DNA from 3 places in the Gynuella sp. genome. Region 3 is predicted to be linked to each of the others. Evidence: predicted binding sites of a transcription regulator. Region 3 holds the regulator's gene; each other region holds the start of a gene.
What was found. The regulator PhoB, encoded in region 3, activates phosphate uptake and scavenging genes when phosphate is short. The targets are predictions, from matches to a motif close to TGTCATANNNNTGTCANA.
Positions count from the first base shown of each region.

Region 1: the regulator PhoB is predicted to act here: its motif matches at 4,215-4,232, upstream of ACQY6I_RS11180 (UDP-2,3-diacylglucosamine diphosphatase).
Region 2: the regulator PhoB is predicted to act here: its motif matches at 2,169-2,186, upstream of ACQY6I_RS23080 (PstS family phosphate ABC transporter substrate-binding protein).

Region 1 covers NZ_JBNKSF010000029.1:11,056-18,996, reverse strand. The annotation lists gene ACQY6I_RS11200 (inositol monophosphatase family protein) at 1-716, opposite strand, end outside; gene ACQY6I_RS11195 (RNA methyltransferase) at 853-1,611, shown strand; gene cysE (serine O-acetyltransferase) at 1,621-2,454, shown strand; gene ACQY6I_RS11185 (hypothetical protein) at 2,478-3,074, shown strand; gene ACQY6I_RS11180 (UDP-2,3-diacylglucosamine diphosphatase) at 3,377-4,147, opposite strand; gene ACQY6I_RS11175 (ExeM/NucH family extracellular endonuclease) at 4,356-6,995, opposite strand; gene ACQY6I_RS11170 (glycoside hydrolase family 9 protein) at 7,276-7,941, opposite strand, start outside.
Region 2 covers NZ_JBNKSF010000061.1:12,874-20,814, forward strand. The annotation lists gene ACQY6I_RS23060 (hypothetical protein) at 1-34, shown strand, start outside; gene ACQY6I_RS23065 (TrmB family transcriptional regulator) at 41-787, opposite strand; gene ACQY6I_RS23070 (DUF3461 family protein) at 1,035-1,424, shown strand; gene ACQY6I_RS23075 (acyl-CoA thioesterase) at 1,544-1,939, opposite strand; gene ACQY6I_RS23080 (PstS family phosphate ABC transporter substrate-binding protein) at 2,272-3,306, shown strand; gene pstC (phosphate ABC transporter permease subunit PstC) at 3,452-4,939, shown strand; gene pstA (phosphate ABC transporter permease PstA) at 4,939-6,243, shown strand; gene pstB (phosphate ABC transporter ATP-binding protein PstB) at 6,407-7,153, shown strand; gene phoU (phosphate signaling complex protein PhoU) at 7,167-7,886, shown strand.
Region 3 covers NZ_JBNKSF010000027.1:216,625-224,565, forward strand. The annotation lists gene ACQY6I_RS10785 (response regulator) at 1-623, shown strand, start outside; gene phoR (phosphate regulon sensor histidine kinase PhoR) at 640-1,965, opposite strand; gene phoB (phosphate regulon transcriptional regulator PhoB) at 1,996-2,688, opposite strand; gene ubiA (4-hydroxybenzoate octaprenyltransferase) at 2,791-3,654, opposite strand; gene rd (rubredoxin) at 3,854-4,018, shown strand; gene ACQY6I_RS10810 (FAD-dependent oxidoreductase) at 4,028-5,176, shown strand; gene ACQY6I_RS10815 (HU family DNA-binding protein) at 5,246-5,518, shown strand; gene ACQY6I_RS10820 (glycosyl hydrolase) at 6,184-7,941, shown strand, end outside.

The sequences.
Region 1 (7,941 bases), on a different contig from region 3:
GCAATGATTTCTGCGCTATTGGCGAACAATGGTTTGCCTTTACGGTCCCCGGCAATGGCTCCGGACTCTTGCAGTAGCAATGCAGCAATGGACATATCATGTTCACTCAGACCATTGACCATGCAGGCATCGGTAAAGCCGCAGCAAAAATAACTGAGAGTTAGCAGACTAGAACCAATAATCCGTTGGCTGACGTTATGCGTACCGCAGCAGCTGACCCAGGATGGATCGGTATCAAAGCCATGCACGCCACAGCTTATGCCATCCAGACGACGGACGTTGGTGACGCGCATGCGCTGTTCATTACGGGTCATGCCCCGGCCGCGTACGCAACCAAACTCTTCGTCATTGAAAATATTGATGATGGCAATCTGCTCGAATTTATCTCTAAAAGCATGGGCTACACAAACGGTAGCTGCAGGATAGCCGGTTTGAAAATTAAGGTCGCCGTCAAGCAGGTTCACATACCACTTATGGCTTTTTTCCGGATTTTTGGCAGGATGCTCGCCAAGCTGTTTAAAAATGATGTTATGAGTGGGATGGGCCGCCCAAAGGTTTTTGACAACTCTGGCGGCAGCACCTTCCATTGCTTCAGTAAAAATTTTCTCGAGACTGTATCCCTCGTCCAACAGAGCAGGGATCTGCTGATAGGTGTATTTCATTTTTTCGGCGGCAGCACGGGCTGCACGCATCGCGATGTTTAAAGTCGGTTGCATGGTAAGGTACTTTGGTTGTTAAACAGCTACTAATGAAGTGGCGGCGGAGTTTACATAAAAGTGGGTTGAAATAGTAGGGGTGTATTCGATTGAGCGCTACAGGCACAATAGGCCTACTTATCGTTTTTGGGGAACCATGTTGCACGCCTTAGCTCATATTCGAATCGTTCTGGTTGAAACTTCTCTGAGTGCCAATATCGGGTCTGCCTGCAGAGCCATGAAAACCATGGGGTTGAACGATCTGGTATTAGCCAATCCGCAATGTGAAGTGGTTTCTGATGTCTCTATGGCGCGGGCATCAGGGGCAGATGATCTGTTGCAGCAATGCCGTACCGCGCCTAACCTCGCTGAGGCAGTCAGTGACTGTACTCTGGTATTGGGTGCCAGTGCCCGTAGCCGTAGTTTTCCATGGCCGTTACTGAATCCCCGTCAGGCCGCTGAGAAGGCGCTGGCGGTGGCGTCACAGCAGCAGACTGTCGCTCTGGTTTTCGGTCGCGAGCGTAGCGGGTTGACCAATGATGAATTGGCTCAGTGTCATGCTCACCTGCACATACCGGCGAACCCGGACTACAGTTCATTGAATGTGGCGTCAGCCGTACAGGTACTGAGTTATGAGTTGCGGATGGCGTATCTGGCCGAAGAGGTTGATTATCAGTGGTCTGCCGTCAGGGAAGAGCCTCCTGCCAGCCATGCCCAGATGGAAGGTTTCTTCAGTCATCTTGAGCAGGCGCTGGTTGATATCGAATACCTTGATCCCAATAATCCCAAGCTTCTGATGAATCGCCTGCGCAGGTTGTATTTGCGGGCGGAACCAGACACAACGGAAGTCAATATTTTACGTGGAATCTTGAAGCAGACTATTAAAGCGGCCTCCGGGAAGCTCAAGCCAAAATAAGGAACTATTATGTTTTCCAGACTCAAAGAAGATGTAAGCAGCGTCTTTCATCGTGATCCAGCAGCCAGGAATTTTTTTGAAGTATTGACCACCTATCCAGGCCTGCATGCAGTTCTGTTCCATCGGTTGAGTCATAAGTTATGGTGTTGGGATTTCAAATGGCTGGCACGGATGATTTCCACTTTTGCACGCTGGCTCACTGGCATTGAAATTCATCCCGGAGCCAAAATTGGTCGTCGCTTCTTTATTGATCATGGGATGGGAGTGGTTATCGGCGGCACTGCCGAAATTGGTGATGATGTCACTATTTACCAGGGTGTCACTCTCGGAGGTACCAGTCTGGAGCCTGGAAAACGCCATCCGACTCTGGAAAACAATGTGATTGTTGGGGCTGGAGCCAAAATTCTTGGACCTTTCACCGTTGGCGAAGGAGCGAGAGTCGGCTCGAATGCGGTGGTCACCAAACCTGTTCCGGCTGGCGCTACGGTTGTGGGTGTTCCAGGCAGAATCATCAAAGCACCAACGCCAATACCCGAACAGGAACAAGCTGATGCCAAGCGCGCTCAGATTGCCAAGGCCCTTGGGTTTGATGCGTATGGTGTCTCTGAAATGCCGGATCCAATTGCTCACGCGATCAAAGCTATGCTGGACCACATGCATGCTCAGGATGCCCGTCTGGATAACATGTGCAGTACGCTTGGTAAGCTTGATAAAAACTTTGAAAAAATTGATATACCCGAGTTGAAGGGTGAAGACTTCGAAGTTGTCGAAATAGCCGGTAGTGACAATCCCGATCAGTCGGAGGATGCTGTATCCTCCACCAAAACAGAAAAAACATCGTAGAACAATAACACCAAGGATATGCTATGACTCATATGAACCGCATCTGTCTGTTGCTGACAGCCGTATTAACGCTGGCCGGATGCGCTGGTTTGCCAGGCAAAACTCCCACTGGAGATGCCAGGCTGCTGGTGCCGCTGCAAATTGATGACGAAGTGGGCGGCGCCCAGAACATCAATTACCTGCTATTTATGCGCGACAGTCAGGGAGAGGAGTTTACGGTAGATCTTTACCCTTATGCCTCCAAGCCGTGGATAGAAGTCAAACAGCTGAACGCTGGTACTTATACCATTACCGACTGGGCGATGCGTGAAACTCCCAGCTCACCGAAATATTTCCACTTTTCCAAGAGTAAGCATGTGTTTGATATGCAGGTGACTCTGCAGGAAGGAAAAGCCAGTATATTCAACCAAGTATTGGTATTGCATCGTTATCGTGAGGACGGTATCGAAAAAACTGATCCTAGCTGGACGGGCCTGACCTCAACGCTGGTTGAACCCATCATCGAGCAGTATTCCAGTCGCAAGCAGTCTTTACCTCTGGCGGAGCCGGTGGTGACGGGCGAATACCATGAGCGCCCTGAATCTGAGAAAGAAAAGCGCAGTATCACCATTAATTTTTAACCTGCTGTCTGGCTTCCAGGTCGGTCGATCTGGAAGCCAATCCCAATGTTCTGAGACGCTTCTGCAAACCTCCGCAGCACCTATTTCCTGTCCCTTAGTGGTCATGTTTGGCTGGTTCTTCTGTATTTGCTGGTGATCGGTCTATCTATTGTTCACCCTGTTTTCAAGGCTGAGTCGAGTTGCTATCTGAGAGAGTAGTAGGGAGCGGTATAGGCTTTCGTTGGTACTGAGTGTGCTGCTGGGGGCAACGGGTGTTGGCGGACCTGATTGCTCAGGTCCGATGTGGTTTCTATAGTACTGTGCTATGCGGTTGCCGGTTGTGGTTGATGGACCGTATTGATGCTCCAGTCCATCAGTTGCAGTTTTCCATCAGTGGTTTCCACTAATGCTGAGCAGCTTTCCAGCCAGTCACCATCGTTGGCGTAGATCAGCCCATTGATCCGATCCAGTTTGGGTTGATGGATATGGCCGCAAACGACACCATCAACGCCTTGTTCTTTGCCGTAGGCAATGACTTTCTTTTCAAATTCGGTGATGTATGAACGAACTTTTTTGCTACGGATTTTCAATGCGCCCGAGAGTGACCAGTAAGGCTTGTTAAGTCTGGCTCTGATGCGATTAAGGTGGCGGTTAACCGTGATGATAGATTCATAAAGAAAGTCAGCAAAATGGAATAACCAGCGCGCGCAGGTGATTTCCTCGTCGAACCGGTCACCATGCAGTAACAGCAGTTTCTGACCATTTGCGGTGTGATGAATATATTCTTCATGGATGGAAATATGACCGATTCCCAGGCCGTTAAATTCGCGAAAGAAGGGGTCATGATTTCCCGGAATATATATGACTTCGGTACCTGAACGGGCTTTATCGAAGATTTTTTTCAGTACTTCCTGGTGCGCTTGGGGCCAATGTCCTTTTTGGCTCATCTTCCACAGATCGACAATGTCGCCGAGCAGGAATAGTTTTTCGGATTCAGTTGAATCGAGAAAGTCGGCCAGCAAGCCTGCCTGAGTATTTTTGTTCCCGAGGTGAGTATCAGAGATCCAGATGGTCCGGAAATATTGTTTTGACATGATCAGGCCCTATGGTCATGGGTTTTTCCCATTCTCGATAAGGGCAATGAAAGTAGTGTGTCAGACTGATTAAAAAAAAATGACACTGGTTATTATTTGTGATTGCTAAAAGATGGTTGGGTGTCTGTTGCGCCAGGGGAGTAGTGGGATGGCTGGTTGCCATCCCGAAGATAAAATCCCTTAACCAATACCGTTCAAATGACAGTCATCAATGGTGGGAATGATCTCTTTTGTGATAGTGCCCGGAGTGAGTATTGCTGAGCATTAGGGTGTCTTCGCTGCTGGCACCGTTGTTATCAGTTGCGGTCAATATAATCTGGTTGACGTGATTACGCTTCAGCACTGACTCCGGAACAAAGGCGAACCAGCTGTCAAATTCATCCCAGTTCACAAAGTTCCAATGATTTTTCACCACCCGGCCATCGGGATCAAAGCTGTCCGCGATAAAGATATGCCAGTTCCAAATGCGAAAATGGCTGATCAGTGCAATGGGCGGCTCATTGGCTGGCGTTAAAGACATGCTGATGATCACTGGATCGTGATCTGAAGAACGATAGGGGTCAGCGTTGTAGAGTGTTTCTGCCTGGCCGTCATATTTGTAATCGGTGTTGTAGTCCAGCACCGCAGGTTCATCGGTATTGATGTGCCAATCAGTGACTAACAAAGTTGCGTCAAGTGCTGCCTGATTGCCCAGGGCATGATCAAGAGAGCCTGACTGACCATTGAATACATAAGAGTAGTCTCCCGGCAATCCCTTGGCTTTTTTGAGGTTGTTAAAGCCAGCACTTTCCAAAGTACGAATCGGATCTTCCATGGCATAGGAGTTGAGGTCACCAATGATGAGCGTGATGGGAGTGTCGGTACCCGTCGGGCTGTCTTCTAACCATTGTGCCAGGGCTTCGGCGGCCATAGTCCGGGTCAGGTTGCAATTACCCTGACCGTCGCCCAGGTCCGGGTCGCCAAGGCTAACGCAGTCGCTACCTTTGGACTTCAGGTGGTTGACCGAAACTGTAAGCAGTTGATCGGTTTCCAGATGTTTGAAGCTGACTGCTAATGCTGTGCGGTTTTTACCGTCGTTAAACAGCGGTTCACCCGTATCTGGATCCAGAGCGGAGTTGCTGGAATCCAGCTTTGCGCTGGACAACAGCTGTACACTGGATGGGCGATAAATCATGCCGACGGCTATTTCATCAGAGCCAAGATTGCTGAGACCAGGGTCAACATAGGCGTAGGCTTTATTGGTTGGCAGCTCGGCGTTCAATGCGTCTACCAGGGTGGCGATGGCGCTGTATTCGTCATAACCATCGTTTTCAATTTCCATCAGGCCGACGATGTCACTGTCAAGGGCCACCAGAGCGGGCACCAATTTATCGAGCTGACGCTGAAACTCTTCTGCGTTATCGGCACCTCGGGAAGTGGGGAAGCCACCGCCCTGACCATCACCGTTGAAAAAGTTCAGTACGTTGAAGCTGGCGATTTTAAGGTTCGCCATAGAATCGATTTGTGGTGACAACGTTCTTTGATTGGTTGGGTCAAATGTGACTTCGCCAACGGGTTCAAGCAGGTATTCACCGAAGCTGTAATTGATAACGCCGGTAATGCCAGGGACACTGTCGCCGATTCGGACCGTGTTCAATGCTGACAGGCCTGGAGCCGGATAAATGACCGGTACCGGATTCTGGTTGGAGTAACCATCGTCCAGTTTGATGACGTTCAGTGCATTGTTGGCAATCACATCCAGTGCATCCTCGCCCGGCAGGGCAACTTCGGTACCCTGATAACGACGGCCCTGTGACAACAGCATCTGGCCATAGCGGCCCAGCTGATAGACTTCGTTGACGGTCAGGGTTTGTGGAAATTCCACCAGCATACCTTCGACCGCTTCCAGCTGATCAGTCGAACTGAGAGGCAGGTTGATAATAGTTGTAGCTGGCAGTGGTTGATTGCTGGACAGTACCTCGATAGCACTGACATCGGTGAGTTCAGTCAGGTCAAAATATTCGGTCACTTTGGCCGTGACTTTTACTTGATCGCCTACCTGAACAGGTTGTGAGGAATATACGAAAATACCTTCTGAGGTGCTCGCGTCACCATCCTGATCGGCATCTTCTTCCTGAATAAAGAAACCATTGAATGAATGTTCATCCTGGTAAACGGCCACAACCACCGCAGTTACAATGACCTGTTCGTCCACCATGGGAGAACTGGCGCCACTACCCTGAATTTCGGAGATAAGTGCTTCCGTTGCCGTTCCGCTATTACCACCGCCATTATCAGAACCGCCTCCCAAGTCATCAAAGGTATCCTGAGGATAAGCATCCCATTGCAGGGAAGGGTCGAATTCGTCGTTAGGATTGGTGTCGCCACTGGTGATATTGCTGTGTCGGCGCAGGGTGGCGTTAGCGGTTGAGACGCCGTTGACGTTCCATTGGCTGCCAGGGTCATAGCCGTATTGGCCAAATGAATCGATGACGGCCTCACCTTGTTTCAGGATCAAAGTGTCATCGCCATTAAAATTGATGACGGAACTGCTGATTTGATCAGCTACCGCCAGGATATCATTGCTGGCACTGCCATTAGCGAGTACATAAACGCCTCCGGCGGCGAGTGAACCATTCAGGTTCACCGAAGCCGTCCGGCTGGTTTTGCCGTTACTGTACAGTTCCAGGTTGTATGTACTGAGATTGATCTCCTCGGTACCGGTGTTCTGCAGTTCAATTGCTTTGTTATAGCTCGATCCTTCGATGTATTCACTGATGATCAGGTCTGCCTGAGATCCGGCTGCAATCATGCTGATTGCCAGCATCAGAGCCGTTTTTTGTAGTGTCTTGTTTATCGGGCTACTCATGGGATTATCCTTTAATGTTCGCCATATGCAGGTTACAGCTTGCACCATTCAGATTTCGTTATGATGAAAATCTTTTGGAAACCTCGCGTCAGTGTATTGGTTCAATCAGATGATGACTATATGGTCAAATAACCAGTGTTTGCGTGTTTATGCTGTGAGTTGTAGTGGTTATAACTGAGAGACAGGTGGTGCTGAGGTGGGGGCGGAGAGTATTGTTGATCAAACGAGTAAAGCCTTGGCCCTGATTGAATAGCGGCGTCCTTGCCGCTGGGTATGCGTGTTATTGACAGCTTGGAGCGGTATAGCTGCCAGTGAATCCGGCCTGAAAACCAAACTCTACACTAGCCCCTGGGGCCAGTGTGCCATTCCAGTTATTATTGCTGACGACGATCGGGGATTGGGTCGTGTCAAATGAGGCAGACCAAGTGTTGCTGATGGTATGCCCGGCAGGAAGCAGCAGATTAACCTGCCAGCTGTTTAACGTGGTGCTTCCCTGGTTAGTCACTTTAACCGATGCAGTGTAACCGTTATTCCAGCTATTAGCCGTTAAGGTGCAGCTGAGATCACCACTTGTCACGGGTGGAGTGACGTTGATTGTAGTCATCGCGGTGACAGAGTCAGCTTTGCCGTCATTCACAATCAGTTCGACAAAATATAGCCCCTCATCGGTAAAGGTATAGCTTAATTGTGGCGAGGTACCGACCTGTTGGTTTTTAACCAGCCAGCGATAGGTGAGTGGATCACCATCGTTATCATAGGATTCGCTGCCGTCAAATTGAACCGTCAAAGGTGCCGGACCGGTTTTGGTGGACGCTGAAAACTTAGCAACAGGCAGTGTATTACCCTGGCTACCTGTTATATCGATAAAGGTAATAACCCCAACTTTGCCGCCATTGCCATCGCTGATTTCGCCAATTGAGCCAAAGCGGCCTGTTTGGGTATAAAG
Region 2 (7,941 bases), on a different contig from region 3:
AGATATGAACTGGGCACCGTTCTTCGCCCAATAAAGTGCTTTAAAGGCGCTCCCACAGAGTGTCAAACAGCAACTGCTGAGTTGTGACCAGCGGTGCCGACTCGATCACCGTCGCCGTTGGTATATCTCCCTGACTGAGCGATATCATTGCCAGCTTGGGGGGATAAATTGCGATATATGCAGCAGCTTCTCCCAACCCTCCCAGATTTATCCACTTTCTTTCCGACAACTCTGCGTTTTCACCACCGTCGCCTATGGCAATTACCCGTACCTTGATACCAGCCCTAACCCGCTGGCGGGTGTAGTTGGGAAAGGGGCGATAGAGAAAGTTTCGGATTAACTTGGTTGAAAACACGCAATATTGTTTATCCGGCGTGGCAGCGACGGTATTGAGAATATCCTTAAGCACCAACTCCAATCCGTCATCACCTTCATAGTAGTGAACATTGGTATTAACCTGCTCTGGCTTCAGCGAGTTGAGCGCAGGAATAATCTGACTCTGCAATTGCTGTATTGCGGTATGTACATTTCGTTGCTGCTGTTCTGCCAGATCAAGCAATCTGGCAGGGGGTTCGGCACTGAAAAACTTGCGCTTACCGCGCGGAAAATAACTGACAATGCCTTTGTCATGCATCTTTTTCAGCAGCTCATACGCGGTTCCTCTATTCAGACGCGCTTTGTCTGCAATATCCCTGATAGAGGCTGGCCCATATTCCAACAACGCAAAATAAATGCGGCTCTCCCGCGGCTCAATTCCCAATGTCTGGAGTACTTCAATTGTTTGCATCTGCGAATTTAAAACGTTCCATTCATTATTAAGGCATTAAGGTTGATACAGCTCACATGCCTGTATAGTCATAAAAATATTTCGGCAATAAAAGCTGACAAATCAGGTTTTTACAGCTTGTATTATTAGTGTTGGTAATTATTCAGCAAAGCACAATAATCAAATTGATAGCATGTGAAAGCATGCATAACACATTAACGCACAAACAATTAATAAACACGACAGTAAACGGTTTGGAGAAAAGTGGATGGCCTACGAAAGTTTAAAAGCCCTGGGGATAGAAGACGTCGATTCAATCGAAAAATATACCCTGCGAACGGAATCGGACTACGATATTTTGAAAATTTATTATCACAAGCGCAAGGGAGAGTTGTTTGCCCGTAGCGAGAAGTTTAAATATCCACGCCAGCACAAACGTGTAAAAGTGGATGGCGGTACAGGAGACATGGAGGAATTTTCTGAAATCGCCCCCTCTCTCCGATACGTTATGGAAGAATTGGACCAGATTGAACGATTCGGTAGCACTCACAAAGACCTGAAATCCAAGATTCTTAAAGACCTGCGCCACCTCGAAAAAGTGGTTACCAATAAAATCGCTGAAATTGAAGCAGATCTCGAAAAACTGGACCACCCCTGAGTAGCGTGATGACTCAACATCCCTAAGACCGATAAGGGATTTTGAAACCGCTTAACCTGCGGACAATTATGCGTCATATTAACCCGGCAACCTTCACCGCCGGGTTAATCACCGAAAGATTAGTCCTTCGGCAATGCTCGAATGCGACGATCAGCGTCTATGGCAACATATACAAATTCGGCTTCCGTCACTTTCTGTCTGACTTCATCTTCCGGCATACGGCTCCAGACTTCCACATTGATGCGAATGGAGCTTCTGCCAATGTGGACGATTTTGGCGTAACAGCACACTACCGAACCAATCTTCACCGGTCTGACAAATGACATTTCACCTATAGCCATCGTGGTCGTTCTGCCTTTTGCCAGACGACCTGCCGCAATCGCTGCGGCTGCATCCATTTGAGTGACCAGCCAGCCTCCAGAGATGTCACCACAGGCATTGGCATCTTTGGGCATGGCTGTTACACGCAATATCAATTCTCCGACCGGAACCGGATCAAGCTCATCTTCAGTCACAATGTATCCTTAAATTTAAAACCACAATTAAATTCTTATTCTGTCTGCCAAAGTATCAGATTTACCATTTCAAGCCACTTTGACAGTCACAAATCAGTCATAAAAGGCAATTTTTTTAAACATTTGTACCGTTATTCCAGACTTTGACAAATACCCGAATTTCGACTTTTCTCATTATTTCCAGTACCAGTCGGTCAGAACCGACAGACATTCAATCATTTGTTATAGTTGTCATGAAAGTGTCACAAATGTTTTTTACCTTAACTCCCGTAGTAGCGGTATGAGCGCCACAGCCATACGAATTAGCACATATTCTAACAATGGGATCAGTTATGAAATCAATTACTTTAACAGCAGCAACTCTGGTTGCATCGCTTGCGTTAGCCGGTCACGCCACTGCCCGCGATCAGATTCAGATTGCAGGGTCATCCACCGTTCTGCCTTACGCCAAAATCGTAGCCGAAAATTTTGGCGAAACCTACCCTAACTTCAAGACTCCTGTTGTTGAGTCGGGTGGTTCCAGTGCTGGTCTCAAAGAGTTCTGTAAAGGTGTTGATCTGAATACCATTGATATCGCCAACGCCTCTCGCAAAATCAAAGATTCTGAAATAAAAGTCTGCGCAGAGAAGGGCGTTACCGAAATTCAGGAAATCCGTATCGGTTACGACGGAATCGTATTTGCTACAGATATCAACGGTCCTGATTTCGCTATCAGTCCAAAAGATATCTATCTTGCTTTGGCGGCCAAAGTGCCTTCAAACGGTAAAATGGTTAACAACACCTATACCAAATGGTCTGACGTAAACAGCAAATTCCCATCATGGGATATCACTGCCTATATCCCCGGTGAGAAACACGGTACTCGTGAAGTATTCGAAACCAAGCTGTTGGAAGCCGGTTGTAAAGCCACTGGTGCTTACGACCTTTACGTGGGCGCTGGCATGAACAAGAAAGCCGCCAAGAAAGCATGTTACGCAGTTCGTAAAGATGGTCGCGCAGTTGATATCGATGGTGACTACACAGAAACACTGGCTCGCATCGATGCCAACAAACAAGGCATGGGCGTTTTTGGTCTGGCCTTCTATGAAAACAACACTGACAAGCTGAAAGTGGCAACTGTTAACGGTATCGTGCCTTCCACAGAAAGCATTGCTTCCGGCAAATACCCTGTATCAAGACCGCTGTACTTCTATGTGAAGAAAAAGCATCTGGGTGCCATCGCCGGTCTGAAAGAATATGTTGAATATTTCATCTCCGACGCCATGGTCGGACCAGACTCTCCTCTGGCTGAATATGGTCTGGTCGCAGCACCCGCCAACGAGCGTAAAGCCGTTCGTGCAGACTTTAAAGCCGGCAAGACTCTTTGATGACACAGTGATTCAATAAAAAAGTTGAATCTTAGCTGCAGGGCGACTATGTTGCCCTGCATTTTTTTTCTAAGACGTCTATTTTTGAAGTTCTGAGGGTCCGAATAATGTTGCCGATGTGGAGTCTGATCCTGAGGAGGCCTTGGTGAATATATCCAGTCTTCTACTTGTATTATTAGCGCTAGCGGTTATTGGCTATGCCTGGGGAAGGAGGAAATCCTCTGCCATTGTTGAGGGGCGATTATCCAAACTTCATTCCCGCCTGGGCTATTACGGCTCTTATATTGCTCTGGCAACGTTTCTACCTGCCGTTATCGTGCTGATGTTATGGGCTTCTGTCGCACCCACCATTATCAACAATAAACTCTCTGGCGCTCTGCCTGAAGAACTGAAACAGAATACCTCCGATGCTGAGCGAAGTCTGATACTGAATTCCATTTATTCAATTGCCACCGGTCTGGACCTCATCAATGAAGATGAAAAGGATCAGATCAACAAAGATGTCGCTAACCTGCAACCCATTCTGCAACAACACGGCGTGGTGCTGGCAAGTGCAGGTCAAACCTACATGGTCGACCTTGCGACCAAGTTGAATCATTGGGAGAAAAACACTCGTAACGTCCAGACCGTGGTGGTCATTTTGATCGCTCTGGCCGGGCTGATTGCCTCGATTGCCACGCTCAAACCATCACTTCGCGCCCGCAACCGGGTCGAACTGGTCATGCTAGGTGCCTTATTACTCGCATCTATGATCGCCATTCTGACAACGGTAGGCATCGTTCTGTCGATGATCAGCGAAACCATCCACTTTTTTGGCATGGTGCCGCTGCATGAGTTTTTCTTCGGTACCGTCTGGGATCCTCGTTTTGCAGCCGCAGACAATCCCAATGCAGTTGGTCAATACGGCCTGATTCCATTGTTGGCAGGCACACTATATATCGCTTTGGTGGCTATGTTGTTTGCGGTGCCGGTTGGTCTTTACTCGGCTATTTATATGGCCGAATACGCCACTCCGAAAGTTCGCTCAACTGTTAAGCCTCTGCTCGAAGTCCTCGCGGGTATTCCTACTATTGTTTATGGTTTTTTTGCCATGGTCACCGTTGGACCTTTTTTTCGTGATCTCAGCAGCAACCTGAACAATCTGGCCACCGGTGAGGTAATGCCCTTTATTCAGGCACAAAGCGTACTCACCGCCGGTATTGTTATGGGCATTATGCTAATCCCCTTTGTCTCTTCGCTGTCCGACGACATCATTACCGCAGTCCCACGGTCCCTGCGGGACGGCTCCCTGGGGCTGGGCGCTACCCGTTCGGAAACCATGCGCAAGGTCATCCTGCCGGCTGCCCTACCGGGAGTTGTCGGGGCATTGTTGCTGACAGCCTCAAGAGCCATCGGCGAAACCATGATCGTGGTATTAGCCGCCGGCGTGGCCGCAAGACTAAGCCTGAACCCCTTTGAACCGATGACCACCGTCACCGTTAAGATCGTTAACCAGCTAACCGGAGACAATGAGTTCACGTCCCCTCAAACGCTGGTGGCTTTCGCCCTGGGCATTACATTATTTACCGTTACTCTGGCGCTCAATGTCTACGCCTTGTACATCGTTCGTAAATATCGGGAGCAATACGATTAATGACTACGACTGCCACCCCTTCCGCAAAACCTAAGATTAACGATGCGAACCTGAAACGTCGCTATGCCGCAGAGTTCAGGTTCAAACTGTATGGCATTCTGGCAATTTCCGTCGGTCTGATATTCCTTGCGTTGCTGCTCTGGTCTGTCGTATCCAAAGGCTATACTGCTTTTCAACAGACCGAAATCAAGCTCGACATTGAGTTTTCCAAATCCGTGATCGATCCGGATGATCTGGCAGCGGAAGACCCCAATGTCCTGTTGATCGCCAACTATCCGGTACTGGCTAAAAATGCTCTGGCGAAATATCTGGGGATCAGCAAGAAAGATAAAATAAATCTGAAGATGGTCAAATCCATGATTTCCGCCGGTACACGTACACAATTGCGTAACATGGTGGTTGCTGATCCTTCCATTATCGGTACTACCCAGTCCGTCTGGATATTGGCCAGTGGGAATGTTGACAGTGTCGTCAAAGGCCAGTTCAGCCTGGAAATTGATGAGAGCCGGCGTCCGGTTAAAGATCAGCAGGTCTCATGGATTCAGCGTATGCAGAAAGAGGGAGTGCTGAAAAAACGCTTCAATACCGGCATCTTTATTTTTGGTGCCTCAAGCCGGCCTGAAACCGCTGGTATTGCTGCAGCCATGGTCGGATCCCTATATATGATGCTGATCGTGCTGGTACTGGCACTACCTATCGGGGTTGCCGCCTCTATTTATCTTGAGGAGTTTGCCACCAAGAACCGTTTCACCGATCTCATTGAAGTCAACATCAATAATCTGGCTGCAGTACCTTCGATTGTTTTCGGTCTGTTGGGTTTATGGGCATTTATTAACGTCGCTGGCCTGCCTAGATCCGCTTCTCTGGTAGGGGGTCTGGTACTGACACTGATGACTCTGCCAACCATCATTATTGCCACCCGGTCAGCACTGAAGGCAGTCCCACCATCTATTCGTACAGCTGCGCTGGGACTCGGTGCTTCCAAAATGCAGATGGTTTTCCACCATGTTCTGCCACTGGCCGCACCCGGCATTATGACGGGTACAATTATTGGTCTGGCCCAGGCGCTGGGAGAAACTGCACCACTACTGCTGATTGGCATGGTCGCGTTCGTTGCCGATGTTCCGACCACACCACTGGATCCTGCGACGGCTCTGCCAGTACAGATCTTTATGTGGGCCAATGAGGCGGAAAGAGCATTTGTCGAAAGAACATCTGGAGCCATTCTGATTCTGCTTGGGTTCCTTCTTATTATGAATATTACTGCTGTTATTCTGCGCAAACGCTTTGAGCGTCGGTGGTAATAATTACTCCAGCATGGGAGACTAAAGCGTTATGACAACTGTAACTAGAAGCGATCAAACAACAGTGATGAACAACCCGGTTAAGGTCAAATCCAATAGCGAGAGTCACGTTGCCAGCGAGGATTTCAAAACCATTGGCGACATTACCCACCCGGATCCCGCAATGACCATGCGTGGCGTCAGTGTGTTCTATGGCGAGAAACAGGCCATCTTCAACGTTGACCTCGACCTGGGTCAAAACGAGGTACTGGCCATGATTGGACCATCCGGTTGTGGCAAATCCACGTTTCTGCGCTGCCTGAACCGTATGAACGACACCATTGAGGCCTGCCGAGTGACGGGTGAGCTGAGCCTTGAAGGGGTAAACATCTATGATAAAAAAATGGATGTTGTTAATTTACGCGCACGAGTAGGGATGGTGTTTCAGAAGCCGAATCCATTCCCCAAAAGCATCTATGAAAACATTGCGTACGGACCGAAAATCCACGGCCTGGCGAGTCGCCGGGCAGAACTGGATGAAATCGTCGAAACCAGTCTTAGAAAGGCAGGTTTGTGGGATGAAGTGAAAGACCGGCTCGACCAGCCTGCTACCGGCATGTCTGGTGGTCAGCAACAACGTCTTTGCATTGCCCGGACCATTGCTGTCAGCCCGGATGTGATTCTGATGGACGAACCCTGTTCCGCGCTGGACCCAATTGCCACGGCCAGGGTTGAGGAGTTGATCGCCGAACTGAGCGCCAACTACTCCATTGCCATTGTCACTCACAGCATGCAACAGGCAGCCAGGGTGTCCAATCGTACTGCCTACTTCCACCTCGGTAATCTTGTCGAGGTTGGCGAAACAAACGACATATTTACCAAGCCGTCGCACAAACTGACAGAAGATTACATCACCGGCCGTTTTGGCTGAGGAAACCGGAACCATGGACAAATTAAACCTCGATCATCATATCTCCCAACGCTTCAATCAGGAGTTGGAAGAGGCTCGCAAAAACCTGATGCAAATGGGTGGAATCGTCGAACAACAGGTACGTGACGCCATCAAAAGCATCGTCGATGGTGATTCCGAACTCGCTGAAAAAGTGATTCAGGCCGATAAACGCGTCAACAAAATGGAAGTCAAAATTGACGAAGAATGCGCCAACATCATCGCCCGACGCCACCCGGCCGCCAGCGACCTGCGCTTCGTTCTGGCGGTCACAAAATCGGTCAATGACCTTGAAAGAATGGGCGATGAAGCCTCCAAGATAGCCCGCATGGCCCTGGAACTTAGCGGCAATGAAGGCTCAGGTCCGACCAAGGGCTTTATCGAAATGCGCCACATTGGTGAACAGGTCGCCAAGATGGTTATGGAAGCACTCGACTCATTTGCCCGCCTCGAAAGTGCCAGTGCACTGGCAGTATTGAAAGCGGATAAAGACGTCGATCTCGAATATACCACCGCCATCAGAACCCTGATTACCTATATGATGGAAGATGGCCGAACCATCTCCAGGGTCATGAACATTGTCTGGGCATTGCGCTCACTGGAGCGGATTGGAGACCACTCCAGGAATATCGCTGAGCACGTTATCTACCTGGTGGAAGGCGAAGACATGCGGCATCAGAAAATCGAAAAAATCGAAGATAAAATCCAGGGCTAAATTCGCCCGTTATCTCCGTCAGCGGCCATACAACTGTTGTCATGGCCGTTTTCTC
Region 3 (7,941 bases):
GTGATTACATTGGCAAGCCCTTCAGCAACGATCAATTACTCAAAAAAATCCTCAAAGCCCTGAGTCGTAATCATAAGGATTATATCCAGGAATTACTCAATGGCGGCGGAAAAAGCGCAACAGCAGCGCCTCAGAGTAATGACCCTAAAGGGTTGTTCAAGGATTCGGCTCAGAACCTGCTCGGTGCAGCCTCAATTACTCCTCCTAAACCTTCAACTAACACTGGCTCTGCCAGTGTTCTGGCAGTCCATTCAGCCACCGAAAAACTGGTGCGCAAACAGGCTGCGGTGAAGGCAAGAAGCCGGTCGGGGAATAAAGGTGCCGCACAATTGCGAGTAGCTCACAATTCAGTGACTGCGGTGATTCGCGATATCAATCTGGTCGAAATCTTACTGCAGATCCCCAGAGCAGAGCTGGTTCCCATTGTCTTTGATCAGGCTGTCGTCGATATTCAGCTGCCGGACCAATCGGAAGAAGTGGCACGCATGAACTGTTTTATTGTGTCTATATCGGCGATGGAAAAAGACATGTCCTGTGACCAGTTACTGGTATCACTGAAATATGTCGATGATGATCCGGACAAACTCGGGTTTTTATCCAAATATATTGCAGCCGTACGTTAAGTAGTACAGCCAGCCACTATTCCTCAGCCAGCTGCTCTTCCTGTTGTTGATAGAGATTCTTCACAGGAAAGCGACAGGTAAATGTGCTGCCTTTACCAACCTCACTGCTAATATCCAATGTACCGTCGTGGATTTGCAGCGCATGCTTGACGATTGCCAACCCCAGGCCAGTTCCTCCTGTCGCTGTAGAATGGCTAACATTAACCCGGTAAAAACGTTCCGTCAGACGCGGAATGTGACGAGCTTCGATACCAATACCGCTGTCTTTGACGCTCATATAAGCAAACCGTTCATCCTGACGCCATGAAACGAGAATATGGCCGGTTTCCGGAGTATAGTGCACAGCATTGAACACTAGGTTGGAAAACGCGGAGCGTAATGAATTCGGATCTCCCATCAGGTCAGCTTCAGTTTCGATATCGAGCTCTATCTGATGGTGTTTATCTCCACTGAGGGCTTGCGCATCCTCAACAATACTTTCCAGTAACTGCCTTACATGTACCTGCATGTCTCCGCGACGATCATCATCACCATCAAGGCGGGTCAATAGCATCAAATCATTGACCAGATTGGTCATGCGCCGGGTCTGCGCCTGCATTTGCTGCAATGGCCGATGCATACGTTCTGGCAACACGTCACCCATATCAATAAATGTTTCCAGATACCCCTGCAGCACCGTCAATGGTGTACGCAGTTCGTGGCTGGCATTGGAAACAAAATCCTTGCGCATCTGTTCCAGTTGCCGCAGTCGGGAGATATCACGCACCCATAGCAATCGTTCGTTTTCACCATATATGGTAATGGCAATCTGCAATGTCAGATGTTCGCGTCTCGGAGCAGGAATATTCACTTTGGTACGGGGAACGGCATTGCGGAAAAACTTTTGAAATTTAGGGCTGCGAATCAGGTTGTTAATCAGCTGGCCACGGTCCTGCGGCTGAAAACTCAACAAGTCACCAGCCGCTTCGTTCCACCACTCCAATGTGCCATCCTGATTCACAATCACAATCCCATCCTCAAGAGCAGATGTGGAGGTCTGGAATCGGTTGATAACGGTATTGAGACGGTGTACTTCGAGACGATGCCGACGTAATAATCCGTAGAGATAATCAAATACCATCCCCATCGGCCCGTCGGTGTCCGGCAAACTTTCTGCGGTGGTGTCTTTTTGTTTTAGCCACTCGATCAGCTTGTTCTGCTGCCACATGGACCAAGCGACATAACCGATCAGATACAACAGCAGGGCAATGAGTGGATAGCCCAGAATGGCGCCAATCAACATCACGGCCAAAGCCATGGCAACAACAGAAGTCAGATGCTGCCGTCGATAATCTTTAATCATTGAAAAGTGTTATCCAATTCTAATTGGGAGTCAGCTGATTTTTGCAGAAAAACGGTAGCCAGTTCCACGTACGGTTTGAATCATGGTCATCAACTGGTCACCAAGGGCTTTGCGCAGGCGGCGAATATGTACATCGACCGTACGTTCATCCACATAAACATTTCCTCCCCAGACCTGATCCAATAACTGTGCCCGTGTGTAGGCACGTTCCTGATGACTCATGAAGAATTGTAGCAGCCTGAACTCTGTAGGGCCCATTTCAATTTCCTGTCCATTTGAGCTGACCCGATGACTGCCTGGATCAAGCCTCAGGCCATTCACTTCAATCGCCTCCTCCACACCAGGCGGGGTAGCCCGGCGTAATACCGCTTTCAGTCGCGCCACCAATTCACGGGGAGAAAACGGCTTGGTGATATAATCATCGGCACCGGCCTCCAACCCCTGAATTTTATGGTCCTCTTCCCCTTTGGCCGTCAACATGATCACCGGTATTTCGGCTGTCAGGTGGTCCCGTTTTAACCGCCGGCAGATTTCCACGCCACTGGAACCAGGCAACATCCAATCCAGTAATAACAGGTCCGGTTTCTGATCCACTACCACTGACATCGCTTCCTGTGCATCACCTGCCTCAATACAGTGATAACCCGCCATTTCCAGCGCTGCGGCAATCATTTCTCGGATGGGGGTCTCATCATCAACGACCAGTATGGTTTTTCCAGACATAGCTATCTCACTCAATTTGACTCAGGCAAAATTAAACTGCCCCTTTATGACAAATTAGTGACAATTGTCATCTCAGTGTCAAATATGGGTACTCATAGACTGTCATAGAAAGTTCAGAAATATACCCACAAAAATAACCGCTCCAACCCAATTGTTGTGCAAAAACGCTTTAAAACAGGCGTCGCGGTCACGATTGCGAACACTCCAGATCTGCCAGAAGAACATAGCACCAGCAACCAACAGGCCCAAGTAGTAGAATAGTCCCAGCCCCGCCTGAACACCGACCAGTATCCAGGTCAACCAGGCCAGCCCCTGCAAAGTTGCCACTGCGAAAATATCGGCTTCGGCAAATAGAATAGCAGTCGATTTCACGCCAATTTTTAAATCGTCCTCACGGTCAACCATTGCATATAGAGTGTCATACGCCACTGTCCATAGCAGATTGGCGGTATACAGCAGCCAGGTAATTGATGTCAGCTCCCCGGCTTCAGCCATAAATGCCATTGGAATCGACCAACTGAAAGCCGCCCCCAGCACCACCTGGGGTAAATAGGTGTAGCGCTTCATAAATGGATAAGCGAATGCCAATGCTGCTCCTGCAAACGACAGGTAGACGGTCTGCCGGTTAGTCATCAACACCAGAGCGAATGAAATCAGACACAACACCACAAACAGAATCACAGCTTCATGATGCCTGATAATGCCTAAAGCAAGAGGCCTTGCCTGGGTGCGTTGAACATGACCATCAATATTTCGATCCGCGAAATCATTAATGGCACACCCGGCACTGCGCATCAGCACCACACCGGTGATGAAAATCAGCAGATTGGAGATCTTCGGCAACCCTCCACCAGCCAGCCACAAAGCCCATAAAGTGGGCCACAAAACGAGAAATGTTCCTATGGGACGATTGAGACGGGTCAGCGCAATATACGCATTAATCCGTAATTTAAGAGCCTGATTCATAATATTGGGATCAAAACCGCAAACTTGGGACACTGATGATGGCTGCGCAGTTTATCAGAAACAGAATCATCTGATGCTTATACTTGTTGATAATTTGCGTGACCGATACCAGGAAATTAGTAGAGAAATACAGCCCTGCTATTGCTTTTGCAAAACAGGCTCAGTAGCTTTGGCCGCAGAATCGATAGGGGGTTAAGTGATGAGAAAATGGCAATGTATAGTCTGTGGTTTCATTTATGATGAAGCCGAAGGTTTACCGGAAGAAGGGATTGAACCTGGAACCGCCTGGAGCGATATTCCAGAAGATTGGGCTTGCCCTGATTGTGGAGTTGGCAAAGAGGACTTCGAAATGATCGAGCTGTAAGGAGTTGATATGTCGAACTCAAAACCCATCATTATTATCGGCTCTGGTCTCGCGGGGTACAGCCTGGCGAGGGAGTTTCGCAAGCTCAACAAGCAGCAGGAACTGATCATCATTTCATCTGACGATGGTCGAAATTATTCCAAACCCATGTTGTCCAATGCCATCAGCCAGGAAAAAACCGCCAATACCCTGACCATGGCGGATCCAGGAAAAATGTCGGAAATTCTTGATGCCACCATTCGAATAAATACCGAAGTCACGGATATCGACCCCCACAACAGACTGATTTTTATAGGTTCAGAAACCATTGCCTTTGATCGGTTGGTACTTGCAACCGGCGCGACCCCCAACAACCAGGAGATTCCCGGTGATGCCGGGGATCATGTTTTTACGGTTAACAGCCTACAGCAGTTTGCCCATTTTCAAGAGCATCTCAGCGGCAAGAAGCGAGTATTAGTGCTCGGTGGAGGACTGATTGGTTGCGAGTTTGCCAATGACTTGGCAGCGGCTGGTTTTCAAGTACAACTGGTTTCTCCAGGCAATCAGCTGATGGAGCGGTTGTTACCAACACCGGTTTCCCAACAGCTGCAACAATCCCTTGAAGAATTGGGTGTCCAGTTTTATCTCGGACCACTGGTCAATCGAATGATGAAAACTGAAACCGGTATCAGGACTTGGCTGACAAATGGTCAGGAGCTGGAATCGGATATCGTACTCTCTGCCATTGGTTTGCGTCCCAATATTACCCTGGCACAGGAAGCAGGTCTGGTTACCGGCCATGGCATCAAAGTAAATCGTTATCTTGAGACAAATTTCTCGCACATTTTCGCGTTAGGGGATTGTGCCGAGGTTGAAGGTCATGTTTTATTGTATGTCTTGCCATTGATGAGCGCTGCCAGGGCTTTGGCCGCCACTCTCAATGGTACGCCCATGGAAGTCCATTACCCTGCTATGCCTGTTGTCGTCAAAACACCAGCATGTCCGATAGTGATACAGGCTCCCATTCCTGGCCAACAAGGTCAATGGTCAGTGGAAGAGAATGAATCCGGGATTAAAGCTCTCTACACCAAGGGCGACCAATTACTCGGCTTTGCTTTAACCCGGGAGTATGTCAAGGAACGTATGGCTTTGACCAAGCAGGTTCCAGGACTCCTATGAGCAAACCGGTTCAATTAACTACCCCAATTTTGTTGGGGCCTATAATGATAATGACACGAGGGAAAATCTATGCGTAAACCAGAATTGGCTGCTGCGATTGCTGAAAAAGCGGATATCTCAAAAGAAAAAGCTGCTGACGTACTAAATGTGATTCTTGATGAAATTACCGGTGCAGTTGGCAAAGGGGATTCTGTCACTCTGATTGGTTTTGGCACCTTTGAAAAAAGAAGTCGTGCCGCCCGGACGGGTAAAAACCCACAGACCGGTGAGAGCATTCAGATTCCAGCCAGCAATACCGTTGCATTCAAAGCCGGTAAAGCACTGAAAGACGCTGTAAACTGAGACGTTTCATAGCGGAAAACGGGCACATGCCCGTTTTTTTGTGCCAATAGATTCTGCCCCGGAAAACTGCTCAGATAATGTGCGTCTGATAGCGCCACCCCCACCACGACTTCCTGACCACAATCAAAAACATGCGTCGACAGTGCATACAGTGCCAACGGTGACTGCCCGCCAACTTTATGACTGGATTATCCTGTTTACGACTGCAAAACGGACACTGTAACGTTGCATTCATGGGTCTACACTGGAATTAAGGAACCTCTGAAAAATGGCCTAATTTCGCGCAGGACGTTGTCAGCCCCAGTCTCACATCCTCATTTACGCCAGTAAACTGCGGTGTTGCGAGTGGGTGCTTCCTCGCCAGCATCAAACTATTGCTATTTTTCAAAGGCCTCTTAAGTTAGCTCAGCTCCATCGAAGATCAGCACATTGCATCAGCCTCTAACATCTATATCAACATTCGACTATCCGTAACAAACCTTTACTTACTGTGTGAATGTCTCATGACATGCGTGACCACTCTAGCAATATTTCAAAGCACTTTCGAAATCATTTGAGTTTTCCAGGCTGGAAATATATTCGTTGTAACCAATAACATGGGACTATGCGGACAATAACTTATGCAACGCAGTAAGAAAAACATCTGGCACCGGTGTCAAACAACTATGCTGATCAGCAGTGTGGTTATAGGTACTTTCTGCACATCGGCACATGCAGCCATTACCTCTGTAGGGTCGGGCAGCATCAGCAGCCAAGCCAACCCGGAAGGATATACATGCTCCATCGACCATGGTTACTGGATTCAAAATGCCGGTATAGTGGAACCTGGTATCGAGGGCTGTAACCCTCCTTCAGGCATTATTGGCGCACCGAAACCATTAATCCCACAGCTAAGCGGACCGGCCTCCAGCGAACCAACAGCCACTCACCGCTGGTGGGGCTCAGTTTCTTTTTATGGGGAAATGCCTGTCGGCGACAGTAGTAAAACCAGCTATATTACCCCCGACCCCATTACTGCCCGGGTTACCAACCTGGGTTTCCGTATGATGGGCATACCCAATGGCTTGAAATACGATGGCAATAATGCCTGGCAGTACTCCATCCCAGATCCGTTCAGTGAAGTATTTGACGGCATTGCCTTTGCCAACACCGCACACAGTAACCTCGATGCCACTCTTTATGATTACAGCGACGGAAGTGTCACCGTCGAATGGCGTGATGGCGGCACGGCTGTTATGCGGGCGACATTTGTGTATGGCTCCCCGTATGTGTTCATTGATGTCCTCAGCGGGCAGTTAAAGATAAATACTCGTGGGGCCGATGGCCCGGAACGGGGGTTGTTCTACCAGAACAGCAATAAACTGGGCATCTGGACCGATGTTGCCAGCAACCGCAACAGCTTTTTGATAGTTGGTGAAGGTGATACTCAGTATAGCAACGTCAACGCCGCCAGCGTCACCGCCAGCAACAACAGTGGCCATTTCACGGCAGTATGGCTGCCTGTCAATGATGGGCTGCCCTCCCAGGCCATGATCGATGATTTTGCGGCCCTGGCCCTGAACCGGGTGGATGAAGTCCGTATCGATTACAATGTTGATTTGGCTGATAACAGCGTCCGCATTCAGCAACATTATCTGTTTCAGAACCAGGAAGTCACCACAATGGCCGGTCAGATGCCGCTGCAGTGGAAAAACGATCAGAATGCATCCACCTCCGGCTATAAAGTCCGTAGCTCCAGAGGTATTGTCCGCTTTCATCCCCTCTCACAGTTCAGCTATGAACTACCGTTTATTGGCGTGTTACCGTCCCTGCCTGCCAGTAATACGGCCGGGTACGATGTTGGTAAGCTCAAAAGTCTGATAACTGAATTCGTCAATCGCGGCGAATCATCCTGGAACACTGCCACCGATACCTATTGGGCCGGAAAAAACTACGGCAAGGTCGCTGAACTGGCTGCTCTTGCACAGCAACATGGCATGACCAACGAACATGATCGGCTGATTAACTGGCTGAAGGCTGAATTGGAAGACTGGTTTACCGCCACTCACGATGGTCAACCTGATGCCACTAAATACTTCGCCTACGACGACCAGTGGAACACGCTGTTGGGCTTTTCTGAAAGTTTTGGGTCACAACAACAACTGAACGACCACCATTTCCATTACGGCTATTTTGTCCGGGCCGCCGCAGAAATCTGTCGGACCGACAAAAGCTGGTGCGCACCAGATGCCTGGGGCGGTATGGTGGAACTGCTGATTCGTGATTATGCAGCCGGTCGTAATGATCCCATGTTCCCTTATACCCGTAATTTCGATCCAGCCAACGGCTTTTCCTGGGCTTCAGGGCACGCCAATTTCGTCCTGGGCAATAACAATGAGTCCACCTCCGAAGCCGCCAACGCTTATGGGGCAATTGTACTCTAC